DNA from 3 places in the Pseudomonas sp. TE36184 genome. Region 1 is predicted to be linked to each of the others. Evidence: riboswitches for the same ligand, from Rfam matches in the RefSeq annotation. Region 1 holds a riboswitch; each other region holds the start of a gene.

Region 1 (6,521 bases):
AGACATCGTTGCTCACCCAGCCGGTGGGCACGACTTCGGCCTGCAGCAGTGGCAGCACCACGTGGCCGCCGCCGAACACCAGCGAGCCGCTGCGGTAGAACGCGTCGATCATCGCCAGGCCCTGATTGGGGATCAGTTGGGCCAGGATCGGCAGGCCGGCCAACACCAGCACAAACAGCGACAACCACATCGCCCCCGCGCGGCGGCTGAGCGTCACGGGTAACGCATCGTGCGCGGCCGGTGGCGTGGGCTTGAACAGCAGCAGGCCCGCCAGCGCCGCCGCGCTGATCACCGCGACCTGGCCCCACGCCGAGGTTTGCAGCAGGGCCACGCACGCCGCGATCAGCATCACGGTGATGCGCGCTGCGTCGCTACACAGATTGCGCGCCATGCCCCACACGGCTTGGGCGACCACGGCGACGGCCACCACCTTAAGGCCATGCAGCGCACCCGGCGGGAGCGCCGTGCTGTGCTGGGCAATGCCCAAGGCGAACAGGATCAGCACAACGGCCGACGGCAGCGTAAACCCCAACCATGCCGCCAGCGCCCCACCGTAGCCGGCCCGCGACAGGCCCAGCGCGATACCTACCTGGCTGCTGGCCGGGCCGGGCAGGAATTGGCACAGCGCGACCAAATCCCCATAACTGCGCTCGCTCAGCCAGCGGCGCCGGGTGACGAACTCGTCGCGAAAGTAACCCAGGTGTGCGACGGGGCCGCCGAAGGAGGTGAGCCCCAAGCGCAGGAAAATCAGAAACACCGACCAGGAGCTGGCGGGGCGATCAGTCGGGGAATGGGCCAAGGTCGGCGTCTCGGTGAGGGCAATAGGGGAGCGGTGTGTCGAGGCACCTTAGCGAATTTTGATGACGTGAAGAAGAGGCCGTTACGTGAAAGCGTAACCCGCGTTGTTGTACTGTTGGCTCCCCAGGACAGGTGCCCACTGCAAAGGATTGAACATGACATTGACCGTCGAAACCTTTCTCGAGTTGGCCATGGCCAACCCCATCAACGCCGAGATCACCGCGCGCCTGCCGGCCCTTGGTGTGAACCAGTGCATGCTGACCGCGGGCTGTCTGTTCCAGGCTGTTTGGAATCATCAGTCGAATCTGCCTGCTGACCAGGGGGTAAAGGACTACGACATTTTTTACTTCGACCCGGACCTTTCCTGGGAGGCCGAAGACGCGGTCATTCGCGCTGCACAGCGGCTGTTCGAGGATTTGGAGGTAGAAATTGAAGTGAAGAATCAGGCGCGCGTTCACCTTTGGTATGGCCAGCGGTTTGGCCGACCGTATCCGCAGCTGCACTCCGCGCGCGCCGGGATTGATCGTTACCTGGTGGCCGGGACGTGCATCGGGCTGGATGTGGCGACGGGTGAGGTGTATGCGCCGTTTGGTTTGACTGATATGGAGCAGGGCCTGCTCAGGATCAACCCGATCAATCCTGAGCCGGAGTTGTTTGCGCAGAAGGCGCGCAGCTATCAGGCGCGGTGGCCTTGGCTGAGGATTGTCGAGGATTAGCCCAGCGCACGCGGCAGTTCGGCAGGTGCTGCGCGCTGATCCCATCGCCGCCTCGCCGGGCTCGACAGCGCCGACATTTGAACGGTGTTGCCGTTAAGCGCGCAGTCGCAGAATCTGCGCCCCGTCAAACGGGTCCGTCAGGTAGTGCGCCTGCACCCCGAAGGTGTCCTGCAGCCGCTGCGGCGTCAGCACGTCCTGCGGCTTGCCCAGCGCCACCAAACGCCCGCGGTCCAGCACGGCCAGGCGATCACAGGTCAGTGCCTGGTTGAGATCGTGCAGGGCGATCAGGGTCGTCACGGGTAACGCCTGCACGCCCTTGAGAATCGACAGTTGATGCTGGATATCCAGGTGGTTGGTCGGCTCATCCAACACCAGAATCTGTGGCCGTTGCGCCAGGGCGCGGGCGATGTGTACGCGTTGGCGCTCACCGCCGGAGAGGCTGCGCCAGGCGCGGTTGCTCAAGTGCATGGCGTCCACGTCGTGCAGCGCCTGGCGCACGATGCGATCGTCTGCCTCGGACCACGGGCTCAGCGCTGACAGCCACGGGGTGCGGCCCAATGCGACAGCGTCGAACACCCGAATGGCATCGTCGGTGTCGGCCTGTTGTTCCACCACGGCCAGACGTTGTGCCACGGTGCGGCGGGGCAGCTCGCCCAGGCGCTCGCCACCCAGGCGTACTTCGCCATGAGCGGGGGTACGCAACCCGGCCAACAGTTTGAGCAAGGTGGATTTACCCGAGCCGTTCGGGCCGACGATCCCGAGGGTTTCGCCGAGCGTCACCTCCAGGTGGATATCCCGCAGCAACTCGGCTTCCCGCACCTTGAAGCCCAGCCCGCTGCAGCTCAATACCGGCGCACTCATCGAGGGTTTCTCCGGCCGATCAGAATCAGTGCAAACACCGGCGCGCCGACCAGCGCAGTGACCACGCCGACCGGAATCACCTGGCCCTTGATCAAGGTGCGCGACAGTACATCCGCTGCAATCAGAAACAGCGCGCCGCCCAATGCGCTGGCCGGCAACAGGCGCGAGTGCCCGGTGCCGAGCAGCAGGCGCGCGGCATGGGGAATCACCAGCCCGACAAAACCGATGGAGCCGACAATCGACACCATCACCGCCGTGACCAATGCCGCGCAGCCCACCAGCACCCATTGCACGCGGCGTACCGGGATGCCGAGGGAGGCCGCCGAGTCGCGGCCGAAGGTGAACGCATCCAGCGCCCGACGATGCCACAGGCACACCGCCAACCCGGCGACCGCCACCGGCACCGCCAGCCACACCGACGGCCAACGCACGCCGCTGAGGTTGCCCAGCAGCCAGAACAGAATGCCGCGCGCCTGTTCGGAGCTGGCCGACTTGGTGATCAGGAACGCGGTGAGCGCATTGAACAGCTGCGAGCCGGCAATGCCTGCGAGGATGATCTGCCCGGTGCCGCTGGACGAACCGCTGGCCCGCGCGAGCAATACCACCAGCGCAAACGCCGCCATCGCCCCGCCGAACGCACCGACCGACAGCGAAACCAAGCCGCCGCCGACACCCATCAGCACCACCAGGACTGCGCCTGTCGACGCGCCGGCGCTGATGCCCAGCAGGTAAGGATCGGCCAGGGGATTGCGCAACAACGACTGCAAAATCACCCCGCAGGTGGCCAGCCCGGCCCCGCATGCGGCGGCGACCAGGGCGCGGGTCAGGCGGTAGTTCCACACCACGCCTTCATCGATCGGGTCCAGCACGTAGCCGGCCGCCCACAGTTTGTTGGCGAGTACCTGCAACACCACCTGCGGCGCGATGGCGGTTTCGCCGATGGCCACGCCGGCGAGCACGGCGATCAGTAGCAATGCCAGGGCGAGTAGGGTTCGTATCATTTCGGCAGGTCGTAGCCGTCGATGGCCGCAGCCAGTTGTTCAAGACCCTCGAAGGTCCGCACGCTGGCCTGCAGGGCCATGGCGTCGAGGATGATGATGCGGTTGTGTTTCACCGCGTCCATGTTGCGCGTCACCGGGTCGCTGCGCAGGAAGGCGAGCTTCTGTGCATGATCGTCGGCCGGGTAGCGGCGGCGGTCCATGCGGGCGATCACCAGCACGGTGGGGTTGGCCTTGGCGATGGTTTCCCAGCCGACGGCGGGCCATTCCTCATCGGACTGCACCACGTTGCGCAGGCCGAGCGTTTGCAGCATGAACTCGGGGACACCCTTGTGACCGGCCACGTAGGGATCGCTGGCCATCTCGGCGCTGGAAAACCACACCAGCGCACTGGCCTGCTTGAGCCCCTTGGCTTGCACGGTGGCGACGGACTTGGCCAGGCGCGCCTTGAGTTCATCGTTGAGTTGCTGGCCGCGATCCTGCACGTCGAAAATCTCCGCCAACTGGCGGATGCCCTTGTAGATCGTGTCGATGCGGAACGGCTCCAGCCGCGTGCCGTCGGCGCCCACCCGGTTGTTCTTGGCTTCGCAGTCGGAGGGCAGCAGGTAGGTGGGGATCTTCAACTCATGAAACTGCTCGCGGGTGCCCACCACGCCTTGCGGGCCGACCACCCATTCCAGTTCGGCCGCCACCAGTTGCGGGCGCTTGGCGATCACCGACTCGAAGCTCGGTTCGTTATTGGCCAGGCGTTCGATGCCGTCGTTCAGCGCCTTGAACTGTGGCAGCACGTTGTTGAACCACAGCGACGTGCCGACCACTCTATCGCCCACGCCGAGGGCATAGAGCATTTCGGTGGCGGCCTGGCCGATGGTCACGGCGCGGGCGGGCGCTTGCGCGAAGGTCAGGCTGCTGCCGCAGTTCTCCACTGTCAGCGGGTACTGAGTGGGGGCCGCTTGGGCCAGGGCACACAGGCCCAGGCCGGTGAGCAGGGCGGTAACGCGTGGCAGCATTGGGCAATCTCCTTGGAGCCGTACCTGGAACAGGGGGTGTACGGTTCGGAAACACGCCCTCGACCGCTGCGGGTGAGGCAGGCAAGGATGTCCTTCCCGGACACCCCGCCGGTTAGTGATTTTGCTGGGCCGGCAGGTCTCCTGACTGATGCGTCGTCGCCACGCTCCAGCCTTCCCGGACGGGGTCCAGTGGCAGTGGGGGAGCGGGCTCGGCATCTACAGTTGCGGGGGCAGTTCCGATTGGCGCGGTGTACCGCGCTTCGGATTCCCTATTAGTCCCGTTTGGGAACCGGCGCGGTATGGTAGTCGATCACGGCGGGGCGATATAGCCTTAGGTCGCCTGGTTACAGACGAATATCTTCAGGGCCCTGGATCAGCGCTTCAATTCGCGTCCCCGTGGCGCGCTCTTCATTGCTGAAACCATCGTAGTCGGCCAGGTTGGCGAAGCGGATACCGGTCAAGCGTTCGATCTGAATCACGCTGCGCTGGTAGGTTCTGAGCTGGCCGAACATGAGGTCGAGCTGACCCAGCTCGCGGTTTTGGTCGATCATGTAGGCGCTGGCGCAGGGCTTGCCGTCGTCGCTGAGGTAGGCGACCACTTTCCAGAACGCTTTGGGGATTTTAATGCCCCGGTAGACGCGATCGTCGTCCGCCAACACCGGGCCGGTAAACACCGTGGCCCGGGCTTTCCAGCGTTGTGTGTTATCGAGAATGTAGTCCTCGAGTTCCAGCCAGGTCTTCTGGTTGAACCCGCTCATCTGCGGTGAGCAGTTGGTGAAGTGGAAGGTGTCGGCATTGGCGATGTTGGCCGCGTCACCCCAGTTGGGGTCCTGTCGGCGCACCAGGTGACCGCGGTCCAGGCCATTGTCGGTGTAGAGCGCGTCGCCCACCTGTGCGCTGATGGGCAGGCGGCCGTCGTAGGCCCAGGCGTCGTTGCTGCGGATGATATCCACATGCTGTGCGCCATCGATATTGGCGCCCACGTAGAGTGCCAGTCGCCTCGAGCGCGACATGGTCACTGAGAAATGCGTGTAGTCCAGGCGCAGCGGCTGTACGTCAGCCAGCAGGGCTTCATCCACCGTGGGCCATGGCACCACGAAGCGGTCGAGAAACGCTTCAGCGTAGCCGCGCCGGTCCTGCAGGTCCTTGGCCGCGGTGACACGCGCAGTCGCCGCCCTGGCCTCCATGAGGCTGGGGCCGGCCGCGAGCAACGGGCGCAGATCGGCGAGCCGGGGGCGGTGCGAAAGGTCGATTTTGGTGGCGCGTGGGGGCATTGTAAGTTCCTCGCAGTCCTCGGATTAACACTACTGCAGCATAGCTTCATGACAATTTGGCCCAAGCCGCCACGGCAGGACTATTCTTGAACGGTTACCCGGACGTTCACCCCACGCCAAAATGGAGCCAGCCAATGTGTGTTCGCCAGCATCGCAACCCGATTTTCTGCCTGATCCCGCCATACATGCTCGACCAGATCGCCCGCAACGGCGATAAAGCGCAACGGGAAGTCGCGTTACGCACACGCGCCAAAGACAGCACGTTTCGTTCGTTGCGCATGGTTGCCGTACCCGCCAAAGGGGTCGCCCACATGGCCCTGCCCATGGGCGCCGAAAAACGGCGTTCGATCTACAGTGCCGAGGGCGCCGATAGCCTGCCGGGCAAGTTGATCCGTGGCGAAGGGCAGCCCGTCAGTGGTGATGTGGCGGTGGACGAGGCCTACGATGGGTTGGGCGCCACATTCGATTTTTTCGATCAGGTCTTCGACCGCAACTCCATAGACGACGCCGGTATGGCGTTGGACGCGACCGTTCATTTTGGCCAGAACTACAACAATGCATTCTGGAACTCGAGCCAGATGGTGTTTGGTGATGGCGATCAGCAACTATTCAACCGGTTCACGATAGCCCTTGATGTCATTGGCCATGAGTTGGCCCACGGTGTGACCGAAGATGAGGCCAAGCTGATGTATTTCAATCAATCCGGTGCGTTGAACGAGTCGCTGTCCGACGTGTTCGGCTCACTGATCAAGCAGTACGCGCTGCAGCAAACGGCGCAAGATGCGGATTGGTTGATCGGCAAAGGGTTGTTTACCAAGAAAATCAAAGGCACTGCGTTGCGCTCGATGAAAGCGCCGGGCACCG
Region 2 (6,521 bases), 6.4 Mb from region 1:
AGACTGCGCATGCCGAGGGCACAGTACAACGCGAGGATCTCCAGCACCCAGCCGATGTAAGGCGCCCACGACAACGCGGTGGCCAACAGCGTCAACGGCACCACCGCAATAAACCAGGCGGTCACGCCGTGGCTACGCCAGCCACGGCCACCGCTGTTGAAACGCTGCTCGATGCGCGCGGCGAAGTTGCCGAACGCCACCAGCGGATGCCAGCGCCTGGGTTCGCCCAGCAGCGCATCCAGCGCCACCGCAGCGACACACAGCAAGGCCACACTCATTGACGCACTCCCCAGGTATTCTCATACAACATGTCACTCAGCGGGCGCGGTTCGGCCCAACCTTCGAGCTGCAACATCGGTGCCGGATAGAACGCTTCGACCGGCCCCAGGCACAACACCGCCAAGGGTTTCGCGCCGGGCGGCAAGCCCAGCAGGTCGGCCAGGGCCTGCGGTTCGAACAACGACACCCAGCCCATGCCCAGGCCTTCGACCCGCGCGGCCAGCCACAGATTCTGGATCGCGCAGGACAGCGAGGCCATGTCCATTTCCGGCAAGGTACGGCGGCCGAAGATATGTCGCTCACGCTCATCCATCAGCGCCGCCACCAGCACTTCGGCGCAGTCGTGGATGCCTTCGACCTTGAGCTTCATGAACGTATCGGAACGCTCGCCCAAGGCCTCGGCGGTGCGTATGCGTTCCTCCTCCACCAACTGTTGAATCCGCCCACGCAATGGGCGATCGCTGATGCGGATAAAACGCCACGGCTGCATCAAGCCGACGCTCGGCGCCTGGTGTGCGGCCTGGAGCAAGCGCTGCAGCAGTTCGGGAGCCACGTCACCGCCGCTGAAGTGACGCATGTCGCGGCGTTCGGCGATGGCACGGTAGACGGCGTCGCGCTCGGCCTGGGGGAAAGCGTTGTCGGTCATGAGCCTATCGCGGGCAAGCCCGCTTCCACCGTGGATTCGTGCTGTGGCGCAGCGTGCGGTGCGACTCGCTCGGGCGCAAACAGCGCGGCCACGGCCCGGGGGTTGGAGGGGAAGTAAAAGTGAACGTAGGAAGCGGTCAGCCGCCCCTGTCGATACACCGCCTCGGCCCCGCGCCCGCCATTGGGGCTCACGCCACGGGCAATGGGCACCCAGTCGGTGCTGGTCAGCGAGTGGTGATAGGTGTGCCCACGCAACACGCCCTCGGGCAATTCGACGCTTTGCAGAGCCAGCGCCGCGAGCTTCTTTTGCATCACCGCAGCGCCCTGCAGCAGGCCGACCAGTCCGGCGCGGAGGCCGTCGACATCGGTGAGCGAGTCCAGCAGATAGAGCATGCCGCCACACTCGGCGAGCAGCGGTTTGCCGGCAGCGTGATGGGCACGGATCGCCTCCAGCATCGCGGTGTTTTGCGACAGCGCCTGGTGATGCAATTCCGGGTAACCACCGGGCAGATAGAGGCTGTCGGCGTCTGGCAATTGGCGATCATGGATCGGCGAGAAGAAGCTCAACTCGGCGCCCATCGCCCGCAGCAGATCGAGGCTGGCACCGTAAGTGAAGGCGAAGGCTTCGTCACGCGCGACGGCGATCCGCACGCCAGCCAGCAACGGTTCGGCGCGGGTTACCGGCGGTGCGGCAAAGGTGACCGGCGGCGGCAACGCAACCTCGCAACTGCTGCCCAACGCTTGGGCGGCGGCGTCCAGGCGCAGGTCGAGGTCATTCAGTTCGCTGGCTTGCACCAGGCCCAGGTGGCGGCTGGGCAATTCGATAGCAGTCTCGCGGGACAACGCGCCATACCAGCGCAGGCCTTCGGTGAGGCTGCCTTCGAGCAATTGCGCATGGCGCAGGGTGCCGACGCGGTTGGCCAGCACGCCGGCGAACGGCAAGTCCGGCTGATAGCGTGCCAGGCCGAGGGCCAGGGCGCCGAAGGTCTGCGCCATGGCCGTGCCATCGATCACGCCGAGCACCGGCACACCGAAGTGCCGCGCCAGGTCGGCGCTGGAAGGTGTGCCGTCGAACAGCCCCATCACGCCTTCGATCAGGATCAGGTCCGCCTCCCCCGCTGCTTCCCACAGTAGGCGGCGACTTTCCTGCTCGCCCACCATCCACATGTCCAATTGATACACCGGCGCACCGCTGGCGCGCTCGTGGATCATCGGGTCGAGGAAGTCCGGGCCGCATTTGAACACACGCACCTTGCGCCCCAGGTTGCGGTGCAAGCGCGCCAGCGCGGCGGTGACCGTGGTTTTGCCCTGGCCGGACGCCGGTGCGGCGATCAAGACAGCCGGGCAATGGCGGGGCTGATTCAAAGTTCGACGCCTTTCTGTGCCTTGATACCGGCCTGGAACGCATGCTTGAGCATGCCCATGTCGGTGACGGTGTCGCCCATTTCGATCAGTTCAGGCTTGGCGCCACGGCCGGTGACCACCACGTGCTGCATCGGCGGGCGGGCCTGCAGGTCGCTGAGGACTTGATCGAGGTCGAGGTAGCCGTGCTTGAGCGCGATGTTCAGCTCATCCAGCACCACCAGGCCGATGCTCGGGTCTTGCAGCAATTGGCGGGACACCGCCCAGGCGGCCTCGGCGGCCGCGATGTCGCGCTGGCGGTCCTGGGTTTCCCAGGTAAAGCCCTCGCCCATTACATGGAAACGCACTTGCTCGGGGAAACGGCGGAAGAACAGTTCTTCGCCGGTGCTGTTGCGCCCCTTGATGAACTGCACCACGCCGCACTGCATGCCGTGGCCCATGGCGCGGGCCAGCATGCCAAACGCCGAGCTACTCTTGCCTTTGCCGTTGCCGGTCAGCACCAGCAGCAAGCCGCATTCGTTCGGGGAATTGGCGATGCGTTCATCGATCACGGCTTTTTTGCGCAGCATGCGCGCCAGATGGCGTTCGTCGCGCTCGGGGGAATCGGTCATGGCAGCTCTCCGTTGGGGCTGGACAAAAAACGGCGGGCAGGAAAAAACAACAACAGACAGCCAAGCATCGCCCACCGTGATGCTGTTGGATGATCCAGGCCGGTCTCCGGGCTCATGAGTGGCGCGCTAGAGCGCACGCCGACGGCGCGCCTTCCCATATCGCGGGCGATACAGTGGCAAACAGCACCGTCTTGACTCATTTACCGTTGCGGGGGCAGCGCCGGAATCGCGGCAGCACTGTGTACAAGTGCGCTCACTCACCGGCTTCCCTGTTTCACTCAGTCGACCCGTGGGTCACAGAGCACCTGGAACAAGCGGCGAAGGTTAGTGGGTTGGGGGTGGAGCGTCAATTAAAGCTGGCCTTGCACTTGAACCATCGCCGCATCGGGCGCCTCTACCCTTACAGGCATCCAGGAGAAAACCATGCATAAAACAAGACTCGCCTTACTGATCATGCTCGCGGGCACCCTCGCCGCCTGCGGGGAAAGCTCGACCTTGAAGGTGTCCGATGGCACCGGGCCTTCACCACAGCTGCCGGAGCCGAACAAGACCCTGATCCCCACCGTGAACATCGCCCCGGCCATCGGCTGGCCGGCGGGCACCCAGCCCACGGCCGCCGCCGGCACCCAAGTGGCGGCGTTCGCCGAAGGCCTGGACCACCCGCGCTGGCTGTATGTACTGCCCAATGGCGATGTGCTGGTGGCGGAAACCAACGCGCCGCCCAAGCCGGACGACGCCAAAGGCCTGCGGGGTTGGGTGATGCAAAAAGTAATGGGCCGCGCCGGCGCCGGTGTGCCGAGCCCGAACCGCATCACCCTGCTGCGCGATGCTGACCATGACGGGGTCGCGGAGACCCGCACCGTGTTCCTGGAAAACCTCAACTCGCCCTTCGGCATGACGCTGGTGGGCAATGACCTGTACGTGGCCGATTCGGACAAGCTGTTGCGCTTTCCCTATCAGACCGGCGAAACCGCGATCAAGGCCGCCAGCAGCAAGGTCATCGACCTGCCAGCGGGCAGCATCAACCATCACTGGACGAAAAACGTGGTGGCCAGCAAGGACGGCAGCAAGTTGTATGTGAGCGTCGGTTCCAACAGCAACGTCGCCGAGAACGGCCTGGAAGCGGAACAAGGCCGCGCGGCGATCTGGGAAGTCGACCGCGCCAGCGGCCAGCACCGTATCTTCGCCTCCGGCCTGCGCAACCCGAACGGCATGGCCTGGGAACCGCAGAGCGGCAAGCTGTGGACGGCAGTGAACGAGCGCGACGAGATCGGCAGCGACCTGGTGCCGGACTACATCACCTCGGTCCAGGATGGCGCCTTTTATGGCTGGCCCTTCAGCTATTACGGGCAGCACGTGGATGTACGCGTCACACCGCAGAACCCGGACCTGGTGGCCAAAGCCATTGCGCCGGACTACGCCGTAGGCCCACACACCGCCTCGCTGGGCCTGACCTTCGCCGAGGGCAGCAAACTCCCAGCGCCCTTTATCAACGGTGCGTTTATCGGCCAGCACGGCTCGTGGAACCGCAAGCCGCACAGCGGCTACAAGGTGATCTTCGTACCGTTCGAGGGCGGCAAGCCGAAGGGGCCGCCAGTGGACGTGCTGACCGGGTTCCTCAACAGCGAAGAACAAGCCATGGGACGACCGGTTGGCGTGGTCATCGACAAGCAGGGCAACTTGCTGGTGGCGGACGATGTGGGGAATAAGGTGTGGCGGGTTTCTGCGGCTAAGTAACTATTACAAATGTGGGAGGGGCGGTGCGACGATTCGACTTGCCCACGATAGCGGTGGGTCAGTCACTGAATGCATGGACTGACACGCCCTCATCGGGAGCAAGCTCCCTCCCACATTTGGATCCTGCTTTGGCTTAGGGGTTGCGGGCCAAGTGCTCAGCCGGCAACACGCGCTTGGCGCTCAGGTAGGCGTTCTGCCAGTAGGCTTTGGACAAGGTGTCCAGCTTCACCGTACCGCCCGTCTGCGGCGCATGCACAAAGCGCCCTTCGCCGACATAGATCCCGGCGTGGCTGACCTGCGAGCCGCCACCCGTGGCGAAGAACAGCAGGTCACCGGTTTGCAGGTTCTGTGCGCTGACGTCCTGGGCGCGCATCACGATCAGTTCGCGCGTGGTGCGCGGCAGGGAGATGCCCGCGGCATCACGGTAGACAAACCCGATCAACCCGCTGCAATCGAAACCGGAGTCCGGCGTATTGCCGCCCCAACGATAAGGCGTACCGACCAGGCCCAGCGCGCGGAACAGCACGTCTTCAGCGACCGGCGAACTCTGGCTGGAATAGTTGAACACTGGTTTAGGCTTGGCCGCTACGGGCGCAGGCTGCGGGCGGCTTGCGCAGGCGCTGAGCAGCGCGGCGCAAACAATAAGAATCAGGCGGGCCGAGGTCGACATGTGCAGAACAATCCTGGTCTGGATGCGGCTTTCGCTGCCGAACGCTGAAAACCAGAACGCGCAAGCATGGCTTGCGCGAACGGATTACAACAATGTCCAGAGATTCTAGCGCTTACACGTCAAACTTCAAGTATCACTTTAACTTTACTTGCTAGCGGTAATCGTCGTCGGGGCCATGGCGAGTGCGCGCTTGGCTTCGATGAAGGTTTTGCTCCAGTAGCTGTCGCCCAGGCTGTCGACTCGAACACCACCGCTGCGGCGGCTGCTGGAGTGGATAAACTGGTTATCGCCCAGGTAGATACCGGCGTGACTGACGCGACCGCGACCACTGGTACTGAAGAAAAGCAGATCCCCAGGCTTGAGGTTGTTACGCGCGACCAACGGTGCATTCACGTTGATCATTTCGCGGGTGGAGCGTGGCAGGTTCATGCCAGCTTCTTCGCGAAACAGGTAACCGATAAAACCGCTGCAATCAAAACCGGCTTCAGAGGTACCGCCGAAACGGTAACGGGTCCCGATCAGGGACATGCCGCGTTCGAGGATGCTGTCGGCCAGAACGGGAAGCTGATAAGGCTTGTTGCCAGCGAAGGCGGCCAGTTCTTTTTCGGTTGCCAGCTCTTCCTCATAAACAGTGGAAGACTGCGCAGCAACGAATTTTGCCTGATTTTTATACTGTTGATTGTGCTGCTCGGCCACTTGTTGAGGGTGGGAGGCGCAACCAAACAACAGAGCGACAAGTGCGAGAGGCACGAGGGGTGCGAAGCGATTTAGCATGGGCACGACCGTGGCTGATGTGTAAAGAAGTCGAGACTATGCCTTCTATCACATCGATTTGCAAATTCAATCGTGATCCATGTGACTTACTGTTTGCGTTATGACATCTAAGCCCTTAATACCCTTTGCGCGTGTTTTGCGTGGTCAAGCCGACCAAAACGCAGGTTTCCTGGCGCCTGAAATTTGCCGAAGCCCCCGAAACACAAGGGCTGGCTACCAGCCGAGGGTTTCCTTGAGGAAGGGAATCGTCAGCTTGCGCTGGGCCTGCAAAGAGGCCTGATCGAGCTGCTCGAGCAAATCGAACAATGCGCTCATGCTGCGGGTGCCGCGAGTGAGGATGAAGTGCCCGACCTCGTCGGTGAGGTGCAGGCCGCGACGGGATGCACGCAATTGCAGGGCACGCAATTTGTCCTCGTCGGACAGCGGACGCATCTGGAAGATCA
Region 3 (6,521 bases), 690 kb from region 1:
AGGTCGCGCGGTGTACCACGGCAATCGGGCAATCCGCGCCATAGTGCGGCAGCAGTTCGGCGACGATCTTCTCCAGGTGATTGACCCCCAGATGAATCGCCATGGTCGTGCCGTGGCGGGCCAGGCTGTCGAAGTCTTCACCGGCGGGCATGCGGGTTTTATCGGCGTAGCGGGTGAGAATCACGCTCTGGGCGATGTCCGGCAGGGTCAGTTCAGTCTCCAGCAGCGCCGCGCAGGCGGCCACGGCGGTGACGCCGGGAATGATCTGGAACGCAATGCCCAACTCGCGCAACAGGCGGATCTGTTCGCCAATTGCGCCGTACAGGCTTGGATCGCCGGAGTGGACTCGCGCCACATCCTGGCCCTTGGCATCGGCGGCCTTGATCAGCTCGATGATCTGTTCCAGGTGCAGTTCGGCGCTGTTGACCACCTGTTCGGCCTGATGCCCCTCCAGTACCGCCGCCGGCACCAGCGACCCTGCATAGATGATCACCGGGCAACTGCGGATCAGCCGCTGGCCTTTGACGGTGATCAATTCCGGGTCGCCGGGGCCGGCGCCGATGAAGTAGACGGTCATGGAGAAATCCTGTGAAAAAACGCGCGAGCATGAGGAACGCTCATGATCGGAAGCGGCGATTATCGCGGTTTCAGTCGACGCAGGCCAATGCCAAGGTGGCCCGGGCGGATTTTTTGCGCGGGACCAACAGGCGCGCAGGGGCGCCGCCGAGTTGTTCGGCCAGGGCCAGGGCGGCGCTTTCGGCGATGCCGTAACAACCGGTATGGGCAAAGGCGACGGCGGACCTGTGGCTCAGACGGTCGTCATACATCGCCAGGTGCGCCGCGCTGAAGCAGTGCAGCGGCAGGTTCAGCCATTGGGCCAGGGCCAGCAAGCCCGGTTCATCCTGCTTGCGATCAAGGCTGGCCAGGGCGGTGATGCGATGGCGCTCGATACCGCCCTCGGCGAGGGCGGCGTTCAGCAGGTCCAGCAGGGCTTGAAACTCGCAGCCGCGCTGGCAGCCCAGGCCGACCACGAGGGTCATGCGGTGTATCGATCGTCGCGGTTGCGGCGAAACAACCAGGCGCTGATCAGCCCCAACGCCAACCAGAACGCGATGTTGGTCAGTTGCGAGGCGATCTTGAACTGTGCTTCCAGAGCCTCAGGGGCCAGCATCGAATGCACTTCAGGTTGCGGAGCGCCAATCACATGAGGCACCACGAGGATTGCCGCGCCCAGCGCTTTGAGCAGCCAGTTGCCACCGAATACCAGCAGCGCGATACCGGCCGCGGTTGAGGCCGCCGTGCCGATCCACCAGATCTGCCGTTGTGCCAGGTCGGCGGCGGCAGTGCCCGGCAATTCCGGCGGCAGGCCCAGGGTTGGCGCCAGGACGAAGGTCGCGTAACCGGCCAGGCCCCACAGCAGGCCTTGAGCCGTGCGAGTCGGCGCGCGCAGGGTGTAGAGCCCGGCGAGCATCAAGGCGAAACCGACCGCCACCACCAGATTGCCGCCGGTGGTCGACAGCACGCGCTGCCAGCCGTCTTCCGGCTCCCAGGCTTCGGCGTCATGGGCGTGTGCAGCGGTGCCGGCGGCGTGCTCGTGTACCACTTGCGTCGCGGCCGGGGCTTTTTCAAAGGTTTCCGCCTGCATGATTAGCGGGGCGACCCAGAAACTTTGCAGCAAGGTCAACAACAGGGCGGCCAGCAGCCCACTGAAACCTGCGGTTTGCGCAATACGCTTGATCATGTCGGCAGGTCTCAATGGCACGGGAACGCGGCGCTGTGGCGGGTATCGTGGGCGGCGTTGTGTACCGCTTCGATATGCGAGAACCCGGCGAAATACACCAGGCACGCGCCGAGGATCGAAGCGCCGATGGCGGCGCCCAGGCGTTGGCTCAGGGTGGCGGTGCTGCTGGTGCTAGACGAGGTGCTGCTGATGATCGACATGGCGCGTCCCTTCAGGGGTTCAGGGTGACACGAGCGCATGCAAAACCCGCGAGCCAGGCACGCAGGGTTCAAACAGCGCCCGCCCACCGCGGGTTTGTTAGATGATTTTTTTCGGGCCGGTCTCCGGGCTTGCGAGGGGGCTCTTGAACTGAGTCCTGAAAGCATCGCCTTCCCATGCACAAAGCACAGTGGCCGTGACGCTTCGCTCGCTTACCGTTGCGGGGGCAGCACCGGACTGGTCATATCGCTATGACGCACCGGTTTCCCGTTTCACCCTGTGAAGGGCACCCGAAACAAGGTGTGTAGGAAAGCATGCAGGGCGACGGTAGTCAAATTGACTGAGCCCCTGTAGCCTTGCACCCTCGAGGTTCTTCGGCCCAGGCCGAAGCTAAGAAGGGAACGCGGTTCAAGCCGCGGCTGCCCCCGCAACTGTGAAGGGTTTATCTGACTGCCACGCCACTGCCATCAAGGCGGGAAGGCGCAGCCAGCGCCGGTCGCAAGACCCGCAAGCCCCAAGCCAGGAGACCTGCCTCGCAACCGATTTTTCAATTCAACCGGGCGGGGTGATCCGGTGACGAAATCTGCTGCTGCGCGTCGCGCAGGGCCTATCGTCCCGTATGCCCGCCCCCAAGGGCATCCGATGAAAACACTGGCCAAACTCCCCGTCACCATCGTTACCGGCTTTCTCGGCTCGGGCAAAACCACCTTGCTGCGCCATATGCTCGATAACGCCCAGGGCCGTCGCATCGCGGTGATCGTCAACGAGTTCGGCGAGCTGGGCATCGACGGTGAAATCCTCAAGCAGTGCTCCATCGGCTGCACCGAGGAAGAAGCCAACGGCCGCGTGTATGAACTGGCCAACGGCTGCCTGTGCTGCACCGTGCAGGAAGAGTTCTTCCCGGTGATGCGCGAACTGGTTGCCCGTCGCGGCGACCTTGACCATATCCTCATCGAAACCTCCGGCCTGGCCCTGCCAAAACCTTTGGTCCAGGCGTTCCAGTGGCCGGAAATCCGCAACGCCTGCACGGTCGATGCGGTGATCACCGTGGTCGACAGCCCCGCCGTGGCGGCCGGTACCTTCGCCGCCTTCCCGGATCAGGTCGACGCCCAGCGCAAACTCGACCCGAACCTGGACCACGAATCACCGCTGCATGAACTGTTCGCCGACCAACTGGCCAGCGCCGACCTGGTGATCCTCAACAAGTGCGACCTGATCAGCCCCGACGACCTGGCCCGCGTGCGCCTGGAAGTCGCCGAAGAGTTGCCGCCGGCGGTGAAGATCATCGAAGCCAGCAGCGGTCGGGTACCGCTGGACGTGCTGATCGGCCTGGGCGCCGGCTCCGAAGAGCACATCGACGGTCGCCATAGCCATCACGATCATCATCACGAAGGCGAAGACGATCATGATCACGATGCGTTCGACTCCATTTCCATCGACTTGCCCCAGTCCGACGAAGCCCTGCTGCTCGACGCCCTGAGCCAATTGGTGGTGCAGCACGGCATCCTGCGCGTCAAAGGCTTCGCGGCGATCCCGAACAAGCCGATGCGCCTGCTGATCCAGGGCGTGGGCACGCGCTTCGACAAACACTTCGACCGCGCCTGGAGCGCCGACGAAGCGCGCATCACGCGCCTGGTGCTGATCGGCCAGGACCTCGACGCGGCGGGCCTCGAAGCGCAATTGCGCGCCGCCCTCAGCGTTTAACCCATGCACCTGCTCAGGACCCAGCCCGGCGGTTTCGTCGCGGACGACAACATTGCCGACCTTGGGCAAACCCCCGCCGAGCTGGTGATCCTGTGCAGCGGCGACTCCAGCCTGGCGCTGCTGGCCGAAGCGGCCCAGCAGTTGCCCGGGGATTACCCGAGCCTGCGCCTGGCCAACCCGATGCAGGTGCAGAACCATGCATCGGTGGACCTGTACGTCGATGAAGTGCTGCGCCACGCCAAGGTCATCCTGATTTCCCTGCACGGCGGCATCGGCTATTGGCGTTACGGCGTCGAGCGCCTGGTGGCGTTGGCCGAGCGCGGGGTCACGCTGATCCTGGTGCCGGGGGATGACCGCCCCGACCCGGAACTCAGCGGCCTCAGCACCGTGGATGCCGCCGCGCGTGACCGCCTGTGGCAGTTCCTGCGCCAGGGCGGCCTGGGTAATGCGCTGGATTTTTATCGCTGCCTGGCCAGCGCCTACCTGGGCCGCGACTATGCCTGGGCCGAGCCGCAAACCCTGGCGCGCAGCGCGATTTATCACCCGCGTAAGGCCAATGCGTGCCTCAACGACTGGCAGTTGGATTGGAATCCTGAGTGCCCGGTGGCGGCGGTGCTGTTCTACCGCTCCCATCTGCAAGCGGCCAATACCGGTTTTATCGATGTGTTCTGCCAGCGTCTGCAGGCGGCGGGCCTGAATCCGTTGCCGATGGCAGTGGCCAGTCTGAAGGAGCCCGGCTGCCTGACGGTGGTCGAGGACTGGCTGGATGAGGTCGGGGCGGCGGTGATTCTCAACACCACCGGCTTTGCCCAGTCCAGCCCCGAAGCGCCGCATTTGCGCCCGTTTCGCCGCAATATCCCGGTGATCCAGGCGATTTGCGCCCAGGACAACCAACCCGCCTGGCAGGCCAGCGAACAAGGCCTCGGCCCGCGCGACCTGGCGATGCACATTGCCTTGCCGGAACTGGACGGGCGCATCATCAGCCGACCGATCAGCTTCAAGGACCTGGCCTGGCGCAGTGAGCGCAGCCAGTCGGACGTGGTGTGCTACCGCGCAGCGCCGGAGCGCATGGACTTTGTCGCTGAACTGGCGCGCCGTTGGGTCGAACTGGCGCGGGTGCCGAATGCCGACAAGCGCATCGCCCTGATCCTGGCCAACTACCCGACGCGCGACGGCCGCATCGGCAACGGTGTCGGCCTGGACACGCCGGCGGCGGCGCTGAATATCCTGCGGGCCTTGCAGGCCGAGGGTTATCCGCTGCCCGAAATCCTGCCGGAAAGCGGCACCGCGCTGATCCACGAACTGCTCGGTGGCGTCACCAACGACCTGGACAACCTCGACCTGCGCCCGTGCCACCAAAGCCTGGGCCTGGACGACTACGAGGCGATGTTCAAGCGCCTGCCCGAAGCCAACCGCCAGGCGGTGCTGGAACGCTGGGGCACGCCGCACAACGACCCGATGTGCCGCGACGGCCGCCTGATGATCGCCGGCCTGCGCCTGGGCTTGACGTTTATCGGCATCCAGCCGGCCCGCGGTTATCAGGTGGACGCCAGCGCGGTGTACCACGACCCGGACCTGGTGCCGCCTCACGCTTACCTGGCGTTCTATTTCTGGTTGCGCCACACCTACGGCGCTCACGGCGTGATCCACGTCGGCAAGCACGGCAACCTGGAATGGCTGCCGGGCAAGGGCGTAGGGCTGTCGGAAAATTGCTGGCCCGACGCGCTGCTCGGGCCGCTGCCGAATATCTACCCGTTTATCGTCAACGACCCGGGCGAGGGCGCCCAGGCCAAGCGGCGCACCCAGGCGGTGATCATCGATCACTTGATGCCGCCGCTGACCCGTGCCGAAACCTACGGGCCGCTGCGCGACCTGGAGCTGTTGGCGGACGAATACTACGAAGCGCAATTGCTCGACCCGCGCCGCGCCCGCGAGCTGCAAAAGGACATCCTCAAGCTGGTGCGCGAAACCCGTATCGACCAGGAGCTTGAGCTGGACAGCGAGGCCGACGCGGCGATCTGGCTGCCGCGCCTGGATACCTACCTGTGTGACCTGAAGGAATCGCAGATCCGCGACGGCCTGCATATCTTCGGCGAGTCGCCTCAGGGCCGCTTGCGTATCGACACCTTGCTCGCGTTGCTGCGTATCCCGCGTGGCGACGGCCGAGGCGCGCAATCGAGCCTGTTACGGGTATTGGCCAAGGCCTTCGAGCTGGGTTTCGATCCGCTGGACTGCGCCCTCGCCGAACCCTGGACCGGACGCTGCCCGGAGGTGTTGCAAACCATCGATCCACAGCGGTGGCGCACCGCCGGTGATACCCGCGAGCGCCTGGAGCTGTACGCTGCACGGTTGATCGAACAGGCGCTGGCGGGGCCGCTGGAACAGCTGGAAGAGCCCGGTTGGGAGGATGTCAAATCCGTCATCGAAAGCCTGCGCAGTGTCGTGGCGCCACGCCTGGATGGGTGCGGCCCGGCGGAAATGCGCGGCCTGCTCGATGCCCTGGGCGGCCGCTTCGTGCCGGCGGGCCCAAGCGGCGCGCCGAGCCGGGGGCGTCTGGATGTGCTGCCCACCGGGCGCAATTTTTTCAGCGTCGACGTGCGCAACCTGCCGACCACCACCGCCTGGCGCATCGGTTTCCAGTCGGCCAACCTGATTCTCGAGCGGCACCTGCAAGACCACGGCGACCACCTGCGCCAGCTCGGCCTGTCGGTGTGGGGCACCGCGACCATGCGTACCGGCGGCGACGATATCGCCCAGGCCATGGCCCTGATGGGGGTACGCCCGGTGTGGGCCACGGGCAGCCAGCGGGTGGACGACTTCGAAATCCTGCCGATCAGCCTGCTGGACCGCCCGCGTGTCGACGTGACTTTGCGCGTGT

The links. A riboswitch is a leader RNA that binds a small molecule or an ion and turns the genes downstream of it on or off. The one in region 1 is predicted to bind cobalamin.
Region 2: another riboswitch for cobalamin. It lies ahead of cobO (cob(I)yrinic acid a,c-diamide adenosyltransferase); the one in region 1 lies ahead of ACVWZP_RS00040 (ABC transporter substrate-binding protein).
Region 3: another riboswitch for cobalamin. It lies ahead of ACVWZP_RS03230 (CbtB domain-containing protein); the one in region 1 lies ahead of ACVWZP_RS00040 (ABC transporter substrate-binding protein).

What each region holds. Positions count from the first base shown of each region.
Region 1 covers NZ_JBSSCU010000001.1:4,220-10,740, forward strand. Annotated here, with positions in the region: gene chrA (chromate efflux transporter) at 1-799, opposite strand, end outside; gene ACVWZP_RS00025 (nucleotidyltransferase family protein) at 954-1,514, shown strand; gene ACVWZP_RS00030 (ABC transporter ATP-binding protein) at 1,608-2,375, opposite strand; gene ACVWZP_RS00035 (FecCD family ABC transporter permease) at 2,372-3,376, opposite strand; gene ACVWZP_RS00040 (ABC transporter substrate-binding protein) at 3,373-4,383, opposite strand; cobalamin riboswitch at 4,498-4,692, opposite strand; gene ACVWZP_RS00045 (DNA/RNA non-specific endonuclease) at 4,728-5,657, opposite strand; gene ACVWZP_RS00050 (M4 family metallopeptidase) at 5,792-6,521, shown strand, end outside.
Region 2 covers NZ_JBSSCU010000001.1:6,399,535-6,406,055, reverse strand. Annotated here, with positions in the region: gene cbiB (adenosylcobinamide-phosphate synthase CbiB) at 1-278, opposite strand, end outside; gene bluB (5,6-dimethylbenzimidazole synthase) at 275-925, opposite strand; gene ACVWZP_RS29095 (cobyrinate a,c-diamide synthase) at 922-2,289, opposite strand; gene cobO (cob(I)yrinic acid a,c-diamide adenosyltransferase) at 2,286-2,897, opposite strand; cobalamin riboswitch at 2,978-3,221, opposite strand; gene ACVWZP_RS29085 (PQQ-dependent sugar dehydrogenase) at 3,321-4,634, shown strand; gene ACVWZP_RS29080 (C40 family peptidase) at 4,768-5,304, opposite strand; gene ACVWZP_RS29075 (C40 family peptidase) at 5,449-6,078, opposite strand; gene hda (DnaA regulatory inactivator Hda) at 6,292-6,521, opposite strand, start outside.
Region 3 covers NZ_JBSSCU010000001.1:691,447-697,967, forward strand. Annotated here, with positions in the region: gene cobM (precorrin-4 C(11)-methyltransferase) at 1-577, opposite strand, end outside; gene ACVWZP_RS03220 (cobalamin biosynthesis protein) at 648-1,040, opposite strand; gene ACVWZP_RS03225 (CbtA family protein) at 1,037-1,741, opposite strand; gene ACVWZP_RS03230 (CbtB domain-containing protein) at 1,753-1,941, opposite strand; cobalamin riboswitch at 2,039-2,248, opposite strand; cobalamin riboswitch at 2,290-2,489, shown strand; gene cobW (cobalamin biosynthesis protein CobW) at 2,582-3,643, shown strand; gene cobN (cobaltochelatase subunit CobN) at 3,647-6,521, shown strand, end outside.